Regions from separate parts of the Streptomyces sp. NPDC030798 genome, predicted to be linked through region 1. Evidence: riboswitches for the same ligand, from Rfam matches in the RefSeq annotation. Region 1 holds a riboswitch; each other region holds the start of a gene.

Region 1 (4,204 bases):
ACCTACTACGCGCCCAACAACGCGGTGCTCTCCGTGGTCGGCGACATCGACCCGGCCCAGACCCTCGCCTGGGTCGAGAAGTACTTCGGTTCGATCCCGTCCCACGACGGCAAGCCCACGCCCCGCGACGGCTCGCTGCCGGAGACCATCGGCGAGCAGCTGCGCGAGGTCGTCGTCGAGGAGGTCCCGGCGCGCGCCCTGATGGCCGCCTACCGGCTGCCGCACGACGGCACGCGCGCGTGCGACGCGGCCGACCTGGCCCTGACGGTCCTCGGCGGCGGCGAGTCCTCCCGGCTGTACAACCGGCTGGTGCGCCGCGACCGTACGGCCGTCACGGCCGGCTTCGGCCTGCTGCGGCTGGCCGGCGCGCCCTCGCTCGGCTGGCTGGACGTGAAGACCTCCGGGGACGTCGAGGTGCCGGTCATCGAGACCGCGATCGACGAGGAGCTGGCCCGGTTCGCCGAGGAGGGCCCCACGCCCGAGGAGATGGAGCGCGCCCAGGCCCAGTTGGAGCGCGAATGGCTGGACCGGCTCGGCACGGTCGCCGGCCGCGCCGACGAACTGTGCCGGTACGCCGTGCTGTTCGGCGACCCCCAGCTCGCCCTCACCGCCGTCCAGCGCGTCCTGGAGGTGACCCCGGAGGAGGTCCAGGCGGTCGCCCAGGCCCGCCTGCGCCCCGACAACCGCGCGGTCCTCGTCTACGAGCCGAAGTCCCCGGAGACCGCGCAGGACGCCGACGTGCCCGAGGACCCCGAGCAGGAAGCGACCGTAGAGGCCGGTAACGAGAACGAGGAGACGGCCAAGTGACCGAGCTCGCCACCATGGACTTCCACCCCCAGCCGCAGCCCGGCGAGGCCAGGCCGTGGGCGTTCCCGGCCCCCGAGCGCGGCACGCTGGACAACGGTCTGACCGTGCTGCGCTGCCACCGCCCCGGCCAGCAGGTCGTCGCCGTCGAGGTGCTGCTGGACGCCCCCCTGGACGCCGAGCCGGCCGGCCTGGACGGCGTCGCCACGATCATGGCGCGGGCCTTCTCCGAGGGCACCGACAAGCACTCCGCCGAGGAGTTCGCCGCCGAGCTGGAGCGGGCCGGCGCCACGCTCGACGCGCACGCCGACCACCCCGGCGTCCGCCTCAGCCTGGAGGTGCCCGCCTCGCGCCTGGCCAAGGGCCTCGGCCTGCTCGCCGACGCGCTGCGCGCGCCCGCCTTCGCCGAGAGCGAGGTCGAGCGGCTGGTCCGCAACCGCCTGGACGAGATCCCGCACGAGCTGGCCAACCCCTCCCGCCGGGCCGCCAAGGAACTCTCCAAGGAGCTGTTCCCGGCGACCGCGCGCATGTCGCGCCCGCGCCAGGGCACCGAGGAGACGGTCGAGAAGATCGACGCGGCCGCCGTACGGGCCTTCTACGACCGCCATGTGCGGCCCGCCACCGCCACCGTGGTCGTCGTCGGCGACCTCACCGGCACCGACCTGGACGCGCTGCTCGGCGACACCCTGGGCGCCTGGACCGGCACCCCGGGCCGGCCGCGGCCGGTGCCGCCGGTGACCGCCGACGACACCGGGCGCGTGGTCATCGTCGACCGGCCCGGCGCGGTGCAGACGCAGCTGCTCATCGGTCGCATCGGTCCCGACCGGCACGACCGTGTGTGGCCCGCGCAGGTGCTCGGCACCTACTGCCTCGGCGGCACCCTCACCTCCCGCCTGGACCGCGTCCTGCGCGAGGAGAAGGGCTACACCTACGGCGTGCGCTCCTTCGGGCAGGTCCTGCGCTCCTCCCCGGAGGGCACCGGCGCCGCGATGCTCGCCATCAGCGGCTCCGTGGACACCCCGAACACCGGCCCCGCGCTCGAGGACCTGTGGACGGTGCTGCGCACGCTGGCGGCGGACGGCCTGACGGACGCCGAGCGGGACGTCGCCGTGCAGAACCTCGTCGGGGTGGCGCCGCTGAAGTACGAGACCGCGGCGGCCGTCGCGAGCACCCTGGCCGAACAGGTCGAGCAGCACCTGCCCGACGACTTCCAGGCGACGCTGTATCAGCAGCTCGCCGCCACGGGCACGGTGGAGGCCACCGCGGCGGTCATCAACGCCTTCCCGGTGGACCGCCTGGTGACCGTCCTCGTCGGCGACGCGGCCCAGATCAAGGCACCCGTCGAGGCGCTCGGCATCGGCGAAGTCACCGTGGTGGCCGCCGAGTAGCACCCGAGGAGAGCCGCACGCGCGTGGGGCCCTGACGTCCGACGGACCGTCAGGGCCCCTTGCGTTGCCCGGCAGCGGGTGGAGGCGGCCGGTGAACGGCACCTCCAAGATGTCCGGATTGGGGCGGAGGCTGCCTGTCTGGCCTGTGGGATGCGCTACAAAACCCCGGTTCCGTTTGAGGATCGAAAGCCGGGCCGCTTAGCGTCTTCCGGGCTGTTCGTCAGGCAGTGCGCCGCACCCGCGGCACCGGACAGCCATCGCCGAGTCCCCGTACGGCGCGAGCCAGGGGAGCCGGGGACCCAACGCAGTCCCTGGGGTGAATCGGACGCCCGCGCGCGAGCGAGGGGGTCCGTAGGAGACCTTCCTGCTCCGAACCCGTCAGCTAACCCGGTAGGCGAGAGGGAAGGAAAGGACGAGCCACTACATGGCGTTCATGTGCGCCACCGGGAAGCACCGCAGGCCCGGCCGGGTCAAGCGCACCACCGCTCAGGCGGCCGGTGTCGCGGCCCTCACCACCACCGGTGTCCTCGGCACCCTCGCGGCCACCCCGGCGCTCGCCGCGGAGAGCCCCGTCGAGCAGACCGGCCTCACCCCGGTCATCACCGTGAGCGACGACGTCGCGGCCCAGATCGACGCGCAGGCCGCCGTCCAGCGGGAAGCCGCCGAGCAGAAGGCGGCCGAGGAGGCCGCGGCCAAGGCGGCCGCCGAGCGGGCCGAGCAGGCGCGCCAGGCCAAGGCGCGCGCCGCCCGGGAGGCCGAGCGCAAGCGCCTGAACGCCTTCGTCGCCCCGATCGCGCACTCGTACGTCTCCACGGGCTACATGGCCAGCAGTTCCCTGTGGTCCTCCGGCTCGCACACCGGCATCGACTTCCACGCCGCCAGCGGGACCCCGGTCCACGCGGTCGGCTCCGGGACGGTCGTCTCCACCGGCTGGGGCGGCGCGTACGGCAACCAGATCGTGATCCGGATGGCCGACGGCATGTACACGCAGTACGGCCACCTGTCGTCGATCGGCGTCACCGTGGGCCAGAAGGTCACCCCGGGCCAGCAGATCGGCCTGTCCGGCGCGACCGGCAACGTCACCGGCCCGCATCTGCACTTCGAGGCCCGTACGTCCCCGGACTACGGCTCGGACGTCGACCCCGTCGCCTACCTCCGCAAGCACGGCGTGGACGTCTGACGCCGCGCCCCGCGACATCGAAAGCCCCGGCTCACCGAGCCGGGGCTTTCGCCGTTTTTCGCGCCGCCTGCCGCATCCGCTGTCCAAAAAATATCCATGGATTCCGGCCCGCCGTCGGAAATTCCGGCTCATTGCAATAGAGTCACGGAACACGCGTCCATCGTCGACGTTTCACGGGGATTAAGGCGGAGGTCGGTCATGCGTATTCCGGCGCACTCGGTGTGCACGGCGATCCGGGACGACATCGTGGCCGGTGTCCACGAGCGCGGCAGCCGCCTCACCGAGGAAGTCCTCGCCCGCCGCTACGGCGTCTCGCGCGTCCCCGTCCGCGAGGCCCTGCGCACCCTGGAGGCGGAGGGCTTCGTGGTGACCCGGCGGCACGCGGGCGCGTGCGTGGCCGAGCCGACCGAGCAGGAGGCCGCCGACCTGCTGGAGATGCGCATGCTGCTGGAGCCGCTCGGCGCCTCCCGGGCCGCACAGCGGCGCACCGAGGCCCATCTGAAGGTGCTGCGCGGCCTGGTCAGGCTGGGCCAGGAGCGGGCCCGCCGGGGCGGCAGCGAGGATCTGCGCTCGCTGGGCGGCTGGTTCCACGAGACGCTCGCCCAGGCCTGCGGCAGTCCCTCGCTGACCTCGATGCTCACCCAGTTGCGGCACAAGATCGCCTGGATGTACGCGGTGGAGGCGCCGCCGAGTCCGGTGGAGTCCTGGGCGGAGCACGGGGCGATCGTGGACGCGGTGGCGCGCGGCGACGGGGAGCGTGCGCGGGCGCTCACGGCGCTGCACGGCGAGCGCGCGACGGCCGCGCACCGGTTGCGCTTTTCCGGCGGCCGGG
Region 2 (4,204 bases), on a different contig from region 1:
GGATGAGGTCGAGGGCGGCGCGGTTGGAGTCGAGGTTCGGGGCGAAACCGCCCTCGTCGCCGAGGCCGGTGGACAGGCCGCGGCCCTTCAGCACCTTCTTGAGGGTGTGGTAGACCTCGGTGCCCCAGCGCAGCGCCTCGGAGAAGGACTCCGCGCCGATCGGGGCGATCATGAACTCCTGGATGTCCACGTTGGAGTCGGCGTGCGAGCCGCCGTTCAGGATGTTCATCATCGGCACCGGCAGCAGGTGCGCGTTCGGGCCGCCCAGGTAGCGGAAGAGGGGGAGGTCGCTGGCCTCGGAGGCGGCGTGGGCGACGGCCAGGGAGACGCCGAGGATGGCGTTGGCGCCGAGGGAGCCCTTGTTGTCGGTGGCGTCCAGGTCGAACATGGCCTGGTCGATCAGGCGCTGCTCGGTGGCGTCGTAGCCGACCAGCTCCGGGCCGATCTGCTCGATGACGGCGAGGACGGCCTTCTCGACACCCTTGCCCTGGTAGCGGTTCGGGTCACCGTCGCGGAGCTCGATGGCCTCGAAGGCGCCCGTGGAGGCGCCGGACGGGACGGCGGCACGCCCGGTGCTGCCGTCGTCGAGGCCGACCTCGACCTCGACCGTGGGGTTGCCTCGGGAGTCCAGGATTTCCCGGGCTACGACGACGTCGATGGACGGCACGAGCATCTCCTTCTTGGATGTGACGCTGAGAGTGCGCGGCTGGTGTGCCGTGCGACTAGAGCCTAACCGTCCCGGGGGCGTCGGCCACCGACCGACCGTCCCGTGGACAGAGAGACCGTACCTATTGTTCCCGGTCGGAACAAAGGGGGGATGCGGGGGTCGCACGGAGGGGCCGCGGGAGGGCCCATGAAGGAACCCGGAAAAAAAGACCCCACCCCGGCGCGTACGGGGGAACACGCGCCGGGGCGGGGAGCCCGTGGGGGACGGGCGGGGCGGCCGCCGCTTACTTCAGGTGCAGCTGCTGGCCGGGGTAGATGAGGTCGGCGTCCTGGACGATGTCCTTGTTCAGCTCGAACAGCTTCTTCCAGCCGCCCTGGACGTGGTGCGCGGCGGCGATGGTGCTGAGCGTGTCACCCTTGACGACCTTGTACTCGCCGTCGCCCTTCTTGACCTTCTTGCCGGTCGGGGTGGTGACGGTCTTGCTGCTGCTCGCGGCCGGGCGCTCGGCGGAGCGGGAGGCGGCCTGCTGGTCGGTGGAGCGGCTGGTGGTGTTCGTCGAGGGAGTGGCGGCCGAGCCGTTGTAGGCGGCGCTCGACAGGCCCTTGCCGCAGACCGGCCAGGCGCCCTTGCCCTGGGCGGCGAGCACCTTCTCGGCGACGGATATCTGCTGGGCCTTGGTGGCCTGGTTGGCCTGGGGGGCGTACTGGGTGCCGCCGTACGCGGCCCAGGTGGAGGCGGAGAACTGCAGACCGCCGTAGTAGCCGTTGCCGGTGTTGATGGACCAGTTGCCGCCGGACTCGCACTGGGCGACCGCGTCCCACTCGGAGGCGGTGGCGGCGGAGGCGTTGCCGGCCGCCATCAGCGGGGCGGCGACGGCGGCGCCGGTGACGCCGGCGAGCGCGATGGCCCGGGTGGCCTTGGACGGACGACGGTGCTTGCCCTTGCCGGTGAACAGCATGGATCGATCCCCTCACCGACGCCTGCGAGGTGAGCTGTCGGGTTCGGGCCGGTTGAGTTGCCCGGCCGTGCCCCTCGTGTGAGGCACGGCTCCACCCCTAGCCGGTCCAGCGTCAACCGCTGGGCCCGGCACCTACCTTGGGTCCCCCGCTCCTGCCTACGGCGCATGATGCGACGACTGTTCCCGGGCGGCCGCTGGCAGGATTCGGCGTTGCGGCTGCCGGGGCTCGTGGTGACGAGCGGTCCTGACCGTAGACACGTGATCGAGGGAATTTCAAAGACGATCAGGGCTTCTGAGACTCATCCCACACTTTCGCCAAATCGGACATCAGGCGCGAATCAGGGCGTCAACTACCTCTGCTTATCGCCCGTTTCGGCACCGACTCGCAGGGTCTGACCGGCACTGATGTGGTTCGGGTCGGTCCCGATGACGCTCTTGTTGGCGTCGTAGAGCGCGCGCCATCCGCCGTCGACGTCAAGGGAGTCCGCGATGGAGGCGAGGGTGTCGCCCTCGCGGACCGTGTAGGCGCTCGCGTCGGTGGCGGCGTGACGGCCGGAGGAGGTGGCATTCTGACCGTTTGTCACGCTTTCGTCCGCACGATCACCCCGGTGACGTCCGCCACTGCTGAGCGCGCCGGTGTCGACGAGACTCCAAGAACCTCCGCTCTGCCATGAATTGTCCGAGTCGTCCGTCGTGGGATCCGTGGCGGCGGACCCGTCGCCCTGCGCGCCCCCGGAGTCGGGCGAGGTGGACTTGTCGGACTTGTGGGCGTCTGCCCCCTTGCCGGAACTCGAGTCCTTGGTGGAGCCGGAGTCCTTGCTCGCACCCGGGGACGGCGTGGTGGCCGTGTCCGAGGAGGAGTCGGACGAGGAGGACGAATCCGGCAGGCCGGACGAGTCGGAACTGTCGGTCGAACCGCCCGCGGTGCCGGAGTCGGAGTCCTGTCCGCCCGCATGCGAGGAGTCGGAACCGGAGTCCGAGCCGCCGAGGCCGGTGTCGACGTCCACGGAACCGGAGTTGGAGGTGAGGCCGGCGGTCAGGGCGCAGGTGGCCCAGGGGGTGGTGCCCCGGTCGGCCAGGATCTTCTCGGCGATGGAGATCTGCTGCGAACGGCTGGCCAGGTCGGCGGTGTCGGCGTACTGGGTGCCGCCGTACTTGTCCCAGTCGTCCTGCGATATCTGCAGGCCGCCGTAGTAGCCGTTGCCGGTGTCGGCGCTCCAGGAGCCGCCGCTCTCGCACTCGGCCACCTTGTCCCACGTGGTGCCGTCGGCCGCGTTGGCGCTCGCGGCGCCGAGCAGCGGGATGGCGATGGCGGAGCCGGTCACTCCCGCCGCGACGAGGAGGGCCGGGGCCTGACGGGGGCGACGGTGACGACCGTTCCCGGAGAGCATGCGGAAGCCTTTCGTGCGACAGCAGGAGCGGCGCGGCGGGAGACGCTCGCCGCCACGCTGATGGGTGAACGTATCCGCAGACGATCACTTGTCACAAGTTAATGCCGCGCAGATCACGTGAAGATCACAGAGTTGAACGTCTTTCATGTTTACGGTTGTACGGTCTTCCCGGCGGCCGGGGTGAACTCCACCGGGAGCGTGCGCAGGCCGCGCATGATGAGCCCGCCGCGCCACCGCAGCTCCGCCGGATCGGCCGCGAGCCGCAGGTCCGGGAGCCGGGTCAGGAGGGTGGCGAGCGCGGTCTGGCCCTCCAGGCGGGCGAGCGGGGCGCCGAGACAGTAGTGGATGCCGTGGCCGTAGCCGAGGTGCTGGTTGTCCCGGCGGGCGAGGTCCAGGAGGTCCGGGTCGGCGAACCGCTCCGGGTCCCGGTCGGCGGCGGCCAGGACGACGAGGACGGGGTCGCCGGGCGCGATGTCCTGTCCGCCGATGCTGAGCGGCCGGGTGGCGAACCGCCAGGTGGCCAGCTCCACCGGGCCGTCGTAGCGCAGGAGTTCCTCGACGCCGGTCTCCAGCAGGCCCGTCTCCCCGGCGGCCAGGGACTGCTGCAGCCGGCGCCGCTGCCCGGGATGGGTGAGCAGGGCGTAGGTGCCGTTGCCGATGAGGTTGACCGTCGTCTCGAACCCGGCGAACAGCAGGATGAACGCCATCGCCGCGGCCTCGTTCTCGGTGAGGTGCTCACCGTGGTCGGAGGCGCGGATGAGACCCGAGATGAGGTCCTCGCCGGGGGCGGGCTCGGCGGGCAGGGCCCGGCGCTTCCTGTGGATCAGCTCGGCCAGGTAGCCGCGCATCTTCTTCACCGAGCGGGCGACCCCGCCCCGGGGGCCACCGCCGTGCCGGATCATCATGCCCGCCCAGTCCCGGAAGTCGTCCTGGTCCTCGCGCGGGACGCCGAGCATGTCGCAGATGGCGTAGATGGGCAGCGGGAAGGCGAATTCGTGGATGAGGTCGGCGCGACCCCTCGCCGCGAACCCGTCGATGAGGCCGTCGGCCAGCTCCTGCACGCGCGGCGCGAACTCGGCGACCCGGCGGGGCGTGAACGCCTTGCTCACCAGCCGCCTGAGCCGGGTGTGGTCCGGCGGGTCGATGTTGAGCAGATGGGTCATCAGCTCGGCCTTGCGCTCGCCCGGA
Region 3 (4,204 bases), on a different contig from region 1:
CCGGCCAGTCCGCGCTGGAGACCGCGGCCCTCGCGGCCGAGGCCGGCGCCCAGGTGCGCGTCGTCTCGCGCGGCCGCGGCCGGGTCGCCTTCGGGGCGCCGCCCTGGGACCAGCCGAAGCTCCGCCCCGAGTCGCCCTTCGGCCGCGCCTGGTCGCTGTGGGCGCTGAGCTACTACGCCGACCCCTACCGCTTCCTGCCCGAACCGGCCCGGCACTACCTGGTCCGCCGGGTCCTCGGCCCGCTGGGCGCCTGGTGGCTGCGCGACCGCTTCGAGGGCACGGTCCAGGTCCACGAGGTGGAGCGGGTGCTCGGCGCCGAGGTCGCCGACGGCGCCCCGGCCCTCACCGTCCGCACCCACGGGGGCCGCACCGAGCGGCTCACGGCGGACCACGTCATCGCCGCCACCGGCTACCACGTGAACATCGCCGCGATGGACTTCCTCGGCCACGAGCTGCGCACCCGGCTCGCGGTGAGCAGGGGCGCTCCCCGGCTCGGCGCCGGATACGTCTCCTCCGTGCCCGGCCTGTACTTCACCGGACTGCCGGCCGCGTCCTCCTACGGCCCGGTGATGCGCTTCGTCTGCGGCACGGAGTTCGCCTCCCCGCGGCTGGCCAAGCACCTGGCGGCCGCACACGGCTGAGCCCCGCGGCGGGCGGCCGAAGCCCTTTCCGGTACGGCCGCCCGCGCACGGCCGCCCGCGCGCAACCGAGGCGGCGTGGCCGGAATTCCCTGCCGGGGTACTGCCATCAAGGGGCCGGCGCACCCCACTTGGGCCCTGTCAGCACACAAGTCCGGGAAGAGCGGGGTGAGTCGGCGGGGCCTGCTCTCCGTATTCTCTGATCATGGCCGCACCTCCCGCATACGCACTCATCGCCACCGACCTGGACGGGACGCTGCTGCGCGGCGACGACACCGTCTCCGACCGGTCGCGCGCCGCCCTCGAGCAGGCGGCGCGGGCCGGGGCCCGGCACCTGGTGGTCACGGGCCGGCCGGCCCCGCGGGTGCAGCCCCTGCTGGAAAGCCTCGGCTGCACGGGCCTGGCGGTGTGCGGGCAGGGCGCGCAGGTCTACGACGCCGGCGCCGACCGCCTGCTGTGGTCGGTCCGGCTGGACCGGGAACTGGCCGAGACCGCGCTCGGCAAGATCGAGGCCGAGGTGGGGCAGGTGTACGCGGCCGTCGACCAGGACGGTGTGGACGGGCTCACGCTCATCGAACCGGGCTACCGGATGCCCCACCCGACCCTGCCCGCCGTGCGGGTCGACCGTCGCGCGGAGCTGTGGGGCGCGCCGATCAGCAAGGTGTTGCTGCGCCATCACACCCTCTCCGACGACGCGTTGGCGGCGGTCGCCCGCGCGGTGGTGGGCTCCCTGGCGACCGTGACGATGTCGGGGCCGGGGACGGTGGAGCTCCAGCCGTGCGGGGTGACCAAGGCCACGGGGCTGGCGCTGGCCGCCGAGCACCTCGGCATCGCCCCCGGGCGGGCCCTCGCCTTCGGCGACATGCCCAACGACATCCCGATGTTCCACTGGGCCGCGCACGGCGTCGCCATGGCCAACGCCCACCCCGAACTCCAGGCGGTCGCCGACGAGATCACGGCAACGAACGAGGACGACGGCATCGCCGTCGTCCTCGAAAGACTGTTCCCGACCGGTTGACCGAACCATCGACCGACTGACCGGAATATCAGTAGCAGCCCGCCACGGGCGCTCGGAGCCCCACTGTCGGGGGCCCGTCGGCCCCGGTCAGTAGGCGCCGAACACGTTGTCGATCGACCCGTAGCGCGCGGCCGCGTAGTTGCAGGCGGCGGTGATGTTCGCGACCGGGTCGTAGATGTCGTACGACGTTCCGGCCACGTGGTACGTGTTGAACGTGGGGTCGATGACCTGCAGCAGGCCCTTGGACGGGATGCCCTTGGCCGCGTTGGAGTCCCACAGGTTGATGGCGTTGGGGTTGCCGGAGGACTCGCGGATGATGTTGCGGTAGATGCCGTGGTAGGTGCCCGGGATGTGCTTCTCGGCCATGATCGCGAGGGACTCGCGGATCCAGCCGTCCAGGTTGTTCGGGTATCCGGCCGGGGTCGTGGAGGCCGTCGTGGCGGCCGGGGTGGCCGCGGAGGCGCTGGTCGCACCGATGAGCGGGAGGGCGAGCACGGCGGCGCCGGTGCCGGCGACGGCGAGCGTGCGCAGCAGGCGGTGGGTGCGGGCGCGGCGGGGCTGAGCGGCAGCAGGCATGGCGAAGTTCCTCTCCGTCGCCTGCGAGGTGAGCTGTCGGGTTCGGGCGGGGAGGTGCCCGGCCGTGCCCCCGTAAGGAGGCACGACTTCACCCCTAGCCGTTCCGGTACGGCGTGTGCCGGCCGGTCCGGCGGCTTACCTGGGTCCCCCGCTCCTGCCGTACGGATGAGTCCGTCGATGGGTGATGCCAGACGCGGCAGGATTCGGCGTCCGTCTGGCGTGGCGGGAACGTATGCGAGAGCACATGTCCGGAACAAGTACTGGATTCACACAACGCGCTACTTGACCTTGGTCTGAGGCATTTGAGGCACTTGATCCTTTGCGGTTGCCAAGGCTCAACTCGCCGACGCCACAAGGTGAAGAACGTGTGAGGAGGGGTCGGACGCACCGACGGGTCCGCGTGACCCACTTCACGAAATGGCAAATTACTCTAAATCAGACATGGGCGATTTGCGTTTCGGCTCGCCGGGGTGGAGTCGCAGGTCGGCCGGCCTTCGGGTGTGCCTTGTGGCGTTGTGCTAAGTCGGTAAATATGTGTTCATACCGTCCGATCAAAAACATAACGGTCGTGATCCGATACCGCCCAGGCTGGACCGGTGGGCGCTATCGGTGATCGAAACAGGACCGGATACGCTGACTTGAGTGATGGCAGCGACCTATCGACAAACCGTGTAATCGCCAGCAGACACCAGCAGACAGGAGACCCCTCGTGACCGTCGTCGGGCCGTTCGGGCTGAGCGTGCGGGACCAGGCTCTCGAAGCCGATGTCCAGGCCGGATTGACGGCTGTCGAGGAAGGCTTGCTCGAGGCCACCAAGAGTGAGGTCCCGTTCATCACGGAGGCCGCACAGCACCTCGTACGGGCGGGCGGGAAGCGGTTCCGGCCGCTGCTCGTGATGCTCGCGGCGCAGTTCGGCGACCCGTACGCGCCGGGGGTCGTCCCTGCCGCGGTGGTCGTGGAGCTCACCCACCTGGCCACGCTGTACCACGACGACGTCATGGACGAGGCCTCCGTGCGGCGCGGCGTGGACAGCGCCAACACCCGCTGGGGCAACTCCGTCGCCGTCCTCACCGGCGACTTCCTCTTCGCGCGCGCCTCCCAGATCCTCGCCGACCTCGGCCCCGAGGCGGTCCGGGTGCAGGCCCTCGCGTTCGAGCGGCTGGTCACCGGGCAGATCCTGGAGACCGCGGGCCCCTCGGACGGCCGCGACCCGGTCGACCACTACCTGGACGTGCTCGGCGGCAAGACCGGCTCCCTGGTGGCGGTCTCCTGCCGGTTCGGCGCGATGATGTCCGGCGCCGACGAGACGGTCGTCGACGTGCTCACCCAGTACGGCGAGCGGCTCGGGGTCGCCTTCCAGCTCGCGGACGACGTTCTGGACATCGCCTCCGACTCCCACGAGTCCGGCAAGACCCCCGGCACCGACCTGCGCGAGGGCATCCCGACGCTGCCCGTGCTGCGGCTGCGCGAGCGGGCCGCCCGCCTGGGCCTGCCCGAGGACGCGGCGCTGTGCGAGCTGCTGGACTCCGACCTCACCGACGACGCCCGGCACGCCGAGGCGCTGGCCGCGCTGCGCGCGCACCCCGCGCTGGAGCAGGCCCGCCGGGACACCGTCCGCTACGTCGAGGAGGCGCGCTCCGCGCTGGCCCCGCTGCCGGAGTGCGACGCCAAGGCGGCACTGCTCGAACTGTGCGACGCGGTGGTGCACCGCGCCGGCTGACGGCCCCGCCCTTCATGGGCGGCATGCCGCGTCCCTCCGTCCCGCGCTGACCGGAGCCCAGAGGCCCCCCACCCGTGGCGTCCCCCCACGACCCCTACGGGTCGGGCGAGGCGTCGGCCCCGTGTGTCATACCGCAGGCGTACACGGAGTTGGCCCCGAGGTCTGACGCTTCCTCACGGCCGATTTGGTGAGATGGAAACCACGGAAATCACCACTCCTCACCGATTCGGGTGAGAATGGCGGCTCAGGTGG
Region 4 (4,204 bases), on a different contig from region 1:
GCTCCTGTTCGAACTCCAGGGCCACGGCCGCGAGTTCCTGGAGGTTCTCGATGCGGGTCTCGTCCTGCGGGTCGGTGGAGTTCTGCAACTCGGCCAGGTAACCGGTGCGTTCGAGTATGGCCTCCAGGACGGTGGCCGGTCCGGCGCCGGACTCCACGATCGTCCGCAGGTCCTCCATCAGCGTGTTGAACCGCTTGACCGCGTTGGTGGAACGCGCGGCCATGCCGTACGCCTCGTCGACCCGCTTCAGGGCCTGCGAGAAGCTGATCTTCTCGCGCTGGGCGAGGGCGTCGATCATCGCCTCGGCGCGGTCGCCGATGCCCCGCTTGGGCACGTTGAGGATGCGGCGCAGCGGCACCGAGTCCTCCGGGTTGGCCAGCACCCTCAGGTAGGCCAGGACGTCCCGGACCTCCTTGCGCTCGTAGAAGCGGACGCCGCCGACGACCTTGTAGGGCAGGCCCACCCGGATGAAGACCTCTTCGAAGACACGGGACTGGGCGTTGGTGCGGTAGAAGACGGCGACGTCGCCCGCCTTGGCCTCGCCCGCGTCCGTGAGGCGGTCTATCTCCTCGGCGACGAACTGGGCCTCGTCGTGCTCGGTGTCCGCCACATAGCCGGTGATGCGGGCGCCTTGGCCGGCGTTGGTCCACAGGTTCTTCGGGCGGCGGGACTCGTTGCGCTCGATGACCGCGTTGGCGGCGGACAGGATGGTCTGCGTGGAACGGTAGTTCTGCTCCAGCAGGATCGTCGTCGCGTTCGGGTAGTCCTCCTCGAACTGGAGGATGTTGCGGATCGTCGCGCCCCGGAAGGCGTAGATCGACTGGTCCGCGTCACCCACGACGCACAGCTCGGCGGGCGGCAGGTCGTACTCACCGGGCGGTACGTCCTCGTCGTACCCGCCCGTGCCCACCAGCTCCCGGACGAGGGCGTACTGGGCGTGGTTGGTGTCCTGGTACTCGTCCACCAGGACGTGCCGGAAGCGTCGGCGGTAGTGCTCGGCGACGTCCGGGAAGGCGCGCAGCAGATTGACCGTCGTCATGATCAGGTCGTCGAAGTCCAGCGCGTTGGCCTCGCGCAGGCGCGACTGGTACAGCGCGTAGGCCTGGGCGAGGGTCTTCTCGAAGCCGTCGGTGGCCTGGGCGGCGAAATCCTCCTCGTCGATCAGCTCGTTCTTCAGGTTGCTGATCTTGGCGCTGAAGGACTTGGGCGGGAAGCGCTTGGGGTCGAGGTCCAAATCGCGGCAGACCAGGGCCATCAGGCGCTTGCTGTCCGCGGCGTCGTAGATCGAGAACGACGACGTGAAACCGAGCTTCTTCGACTCCCGGCGCAGGATGCGCACGCACGCGCTGTGGAACGTCATCACCCACATCGCGTTCGCGCGCGGGCCGACGAGGTGCTCGACGCGCTCCTTCATCTCGCCCGCGGCCTTGTTGGTGAAGGTGATCGCGAGGATCTGACCCGGGTGCACATGCCGCTCGGCGAGCAGGTGGGCGATGCGGTGGGTGAGCACACGGGTCTTGCCGGAGCCGGCACCGGCGACGATGAGCAGGGGGGAGCCGGCGTGGACGACCGCGGCACGCTGGTTGTCGTTCAGCCCCTCCAGCAGCGCCGCCGTGTCGATCGCGGGGCGTGGGGCGCCGTCCCGGTAGTACCCGTCCCGGTCCGGCGGCACGTCGAACTTCCCGCCGAACAGATCGTCCGGAAGCGGCTCCGGAGCATGATCGTCCTCGGGCGGCGGCGGGGGTTCCTCCTCGCGCCCGCGCGGGGGCTGGAGGTCCGCCAGGAAGCTGTCGTCAAAGAGGCTGCTCATCGCTCTCCGAGTCTAGGGCGCCGCACCGACAACCGTTCCGCGACCCGGAAACCCGGCCGATTCCAGGGGCCGGTCGATCGCCTTCGCTTCCGCACCTTCCGGCTGCTCACGCTGCGGAGGCGGTTGCTCACCTGCGTATGAAATACGGCTCCGGTCACGAAAACGTATCGGACATATGCCGCTCCAACCTTCACAGAAGTCACACCAGTTGGCTAGGTTTCCGTCAGGTCGTGCGACCCCTCTCCGGCGAACCTCGCCGGGCCGCACGGCCTCCGCCGAGTCCGGCACGCCCGCAGGCAGCCGGAGCCGGGGACCCACCGATCCTGGGGTGAATCGGCCGACTCCCGCCCGGGACGACGCCGTAGGGCAACCCTTCCGAACCACCCGCCCGAACCCGACAGCTAACCCGGTAGGCGGCCCATTGGAAGGAGTCGCCTCCCTTGGCGTCGCACCGCAAGCCGCGCCCCGGCGGATCCCTCGCACCGGGTCTGCGCACCCCGGCCCTCGCCACCGCCGCGTTCACCTCCGTGGCCGTCCTGTCCCAGACGGCCGAGGCCGCCGTCCCCGCCGGCGACGGCAGGCCCAGCATGGAGGAGATCGAAAAGAAGATCGACGAGCTCTACCGCCGGGCCGACTCGGCGGCGGAGGGGGCCACGACGGCCACGCGCGCGGCGGCTGCCCGCCCGACAGCCCGGCAGCAGGCGCGCACGGAGCCCCCGCGCGAGGAGGGCCCCCGGCGCCCCGGCAGGCGCGCCAAGGCCCGCGAGGGGCTGGCTCCGTTCACCGCCGGCCCGGACCGGGCCGCCTCCCTCCTCGAGGAGTATCCGCAGGACCACTTCGCGCAGAACCGGGTGATGAACCGTCTCGCCTCGCGCGTGAAGGACGCGGCTGAGCGGGGGAAGGGCGTCACCCCCGAGCGCGGGCACGTCCCCGGAGGCGCCGAGACGCCGGCCGCCGACGCGCCGTACGACGTCAGGGCCGCCAAGGCGGTCGTGCAGCGCAAGCTGGTCACCGCGCGGGCTCTGCTGTCCCGTGCGACGGGCCAGGGGACGGCGGCGCGTCCGGTGATGCAGGCGGCGGTGCGCCCGGTGGCGCCGTCGGTGGCCCATGCGGTGGTGCAGCCCGCGTCGGGGCAAGCGGTGACGCGGGGCGTGGCCCATGCCGTGGCACAAGCGCCGTCCGCGCCCCCGGTGACCCGGCCGGCCACGCAACCGCCGTCGGCACAGCCGGCGATCCAAGCCGCCGCACAGCCCGTCGTACCGCCCGCCGCACAGCCCGCCCCGCGACCGGCCGAACGTGGGCGGCACCGGGCGCCCGTGGCGCCGGACGCGGGCGCCGCCACGCGGGCCGAGACGGCGGTCGTCTTCGCCCGCGCCCAGATCGGCAAGCCGTACGTCAGCGGGGCCAGCGGGCCGGGCTCCTACGACTGCGCCGGCCTCACCCAGGCCGCCTGGAAGGCCGCCGGCGTCACGCTGCCGCGCACCGCTCCCGCCCAGGCCGCCGTCGGCACCCCTGTTCCGCTCGCCGACGCGCGCGCGGGCGACCTCGTCTTCTTCCACGACGACCACAGCCACGTGGGCCTGTGCACGGGCGACGGAATGATGATCCACGCCCCGCGCCCCGGCGGGTACGTCAGCGAGGAGTCCGTCCACCACCTGGGCGATTCGGTGATCCGCCGCGTGGTGCGGCCGGCCTGAGCGTCCTTTCGCGGAGTTTTCGTGCTCCACGCGCGCGTGCCCTCCGGGTGAGGGCCGCGCGGCTCCCTAGCATCGGGCGCATGCCCGGCAACTCAGGTCTGCGCACGTGGTGGGCGGGGCGTCCGCCGGCGGCGGGAGCCGTCGTCATGGCGACCGGCATCGTGTCCGTCGGCCTGCAGCTGTCGGGCGCCGAGACGGTGTCCCTGGTCTTCCTGGGCCTCGCCTGCGTCGCCTGGCTGGTACTGGCCGCCGCCTTCGTCGCACGGCTGGTGTGGCGGCGGCAGCGGTGGGAGGCCGAGGCGGAGCGTCCGGGCGGGCTCACCGCCGTCGCCGCGACCACGGTGCTCGGCACGCGGTTCTCGGCGCTCGGTCTGCAGACCCTGGCGGAGGCGTTGCTGGCACTGGCGGCGGTGATCTGGCCGGTCCTGCTGTTCCTCGTGATGCGGCACTGGAGGCCGCGCATGCCGGGAACGGTGTTCCTGTGTTGTGTCGCCACACAAGGGCTCGCGGTCCTGGCGGCCACGCTGGCGGCGGCCGGGTCGTTGCTGTGGCTCGCGCATGCCGCGCTGGTGCTCTTCTGGCTGGGCCTGATCCTCTACGGCCTCGCCTTCGCCCACTTCGATCCGCGCCAGGTGCTCGTGGGGGCCGGGGACCACTGGATCTCGGGCGGGGCGCTCGCCATCTCGGCGCTGGCCGG

The links. Region 1 has a riboswitch for cyclic di-AMP ahead of ACZ404_RS11340 (M23 family metallopeptidase). Riboswitches for the same ligand answer to the same signal wherever they lie in the genome.
Region 2: it holds a riboswitch for cyclic di-AMP, as region 1 does, so the genes downstream of both, ACZ404_RS26335 (transglycosylase family protein) here and ACZ404_RS11340 (M23 family metallopeptidase) in region 1, are expected to answer to the same signal.
Region 3: it holds a riboswitch for cyclic di-AMP, as region 1 does, so the genes downstream of both, ACZ404_RS33605 (transglycosylase SLT domain-containing protein) here and ACZ404_RS11340 (M23 family metallopeptidase) in region 1, are expected to answer to the same signal.
Region 4: it holds a riboswitch for cyclic di-AMP, as region 1 does, so the genes downstream of both, ACZ404_RS21935 (C40 family peptidase) here and ACZ404_RS11340 (M23 family metallopeptidase) in region 1, are expected to answer to the same signal.

The regions. Positions count from the first base shown of each region.
Region 1 covers NZ_JBVIDR010000004.1:143,120-147,323, forward strand. Annotated here, with positions in the region: gene ACZ404_RS11330 (M16 family metallopeptidase) at 1-807, shown strand, start outside; gene ACZ404_RS11335 (M16 family metallopeptidase) at 804-2,192, shown strand; cyclic di-AMP (ydaO/yuaA leader) riboswitch at 2,441-2,604, shown strand; gene ACZ404_RS11340 (M23 family metallopeptidase) at 2,617-3,372, shown strand; gene ACZ404_RS11345 (GntR family transcriptional regulator) at 3,571-4,204, shown strand, end outside.
Region 2 covers NZ_JBVIDR010000012.1:102,017-106,220, forward strand. Annotated here, with positions in the region: gene eno (phosphopyruvate hydratase) at 1-673, opposite strand, end outside; gene ACZ404_RS26335 (transglycosylase family protein) at 951-1,625, opposite strand; cyclic di-AMP (ydaO/yuaA leader) riboswitch at 1,630-1,799, opposite strand; gene ACZ404_RS26340 (transglycosylase family protein) at 1,976-3,016, opposite strand; gene ACZ404_RS26345 (cytochrome P450 family protein) at 3,166-4,204, opposite strand, start outside.
Region 3 covers NZ_JBVIDR010000019.1:129,018-133,221, forward strand. Annotated here, with positions in the region: gene ACZ404_RS33595 (FAD-dependent oxidoreductase) at 1-641, shown strand, start outside; gene ACZ404_RS33600 (HAD family hydrolase) at 844-1,656, shown strand; gene ACZ404_RS33605 (transglycosylase SLT domain-containing protein) at 1,744-2,232, opposite strand; cyclic di-AMP (ydaO/yuaA leader) riboswitch at 2,236-2,415, opposite strand; gene ACZ404_RS33610 (polyprenyl synthetase family protein) at 2,942-3,952, shown strand.
Region 4 covers NZ_JBVIDR010000009.1:191,936-196,139, reverse strand. Annotated here, with positions in the region: gene pcrA (DNA helicase PcrA) at 1-1,810, opposite strand, end outside; cyclic di-AMP (ydaO/yuaA leader) riboswitch at 2,074-2,243, shown strand; gene ACZ404_RS21935 (C40 family peptidase) at 2,251-3,507, shown strand; gene ACZ404_RS21930 (tellurite resistance/C4-dicarboxylate transporter family protein) at 3,588-4,204, shown strand, end outside.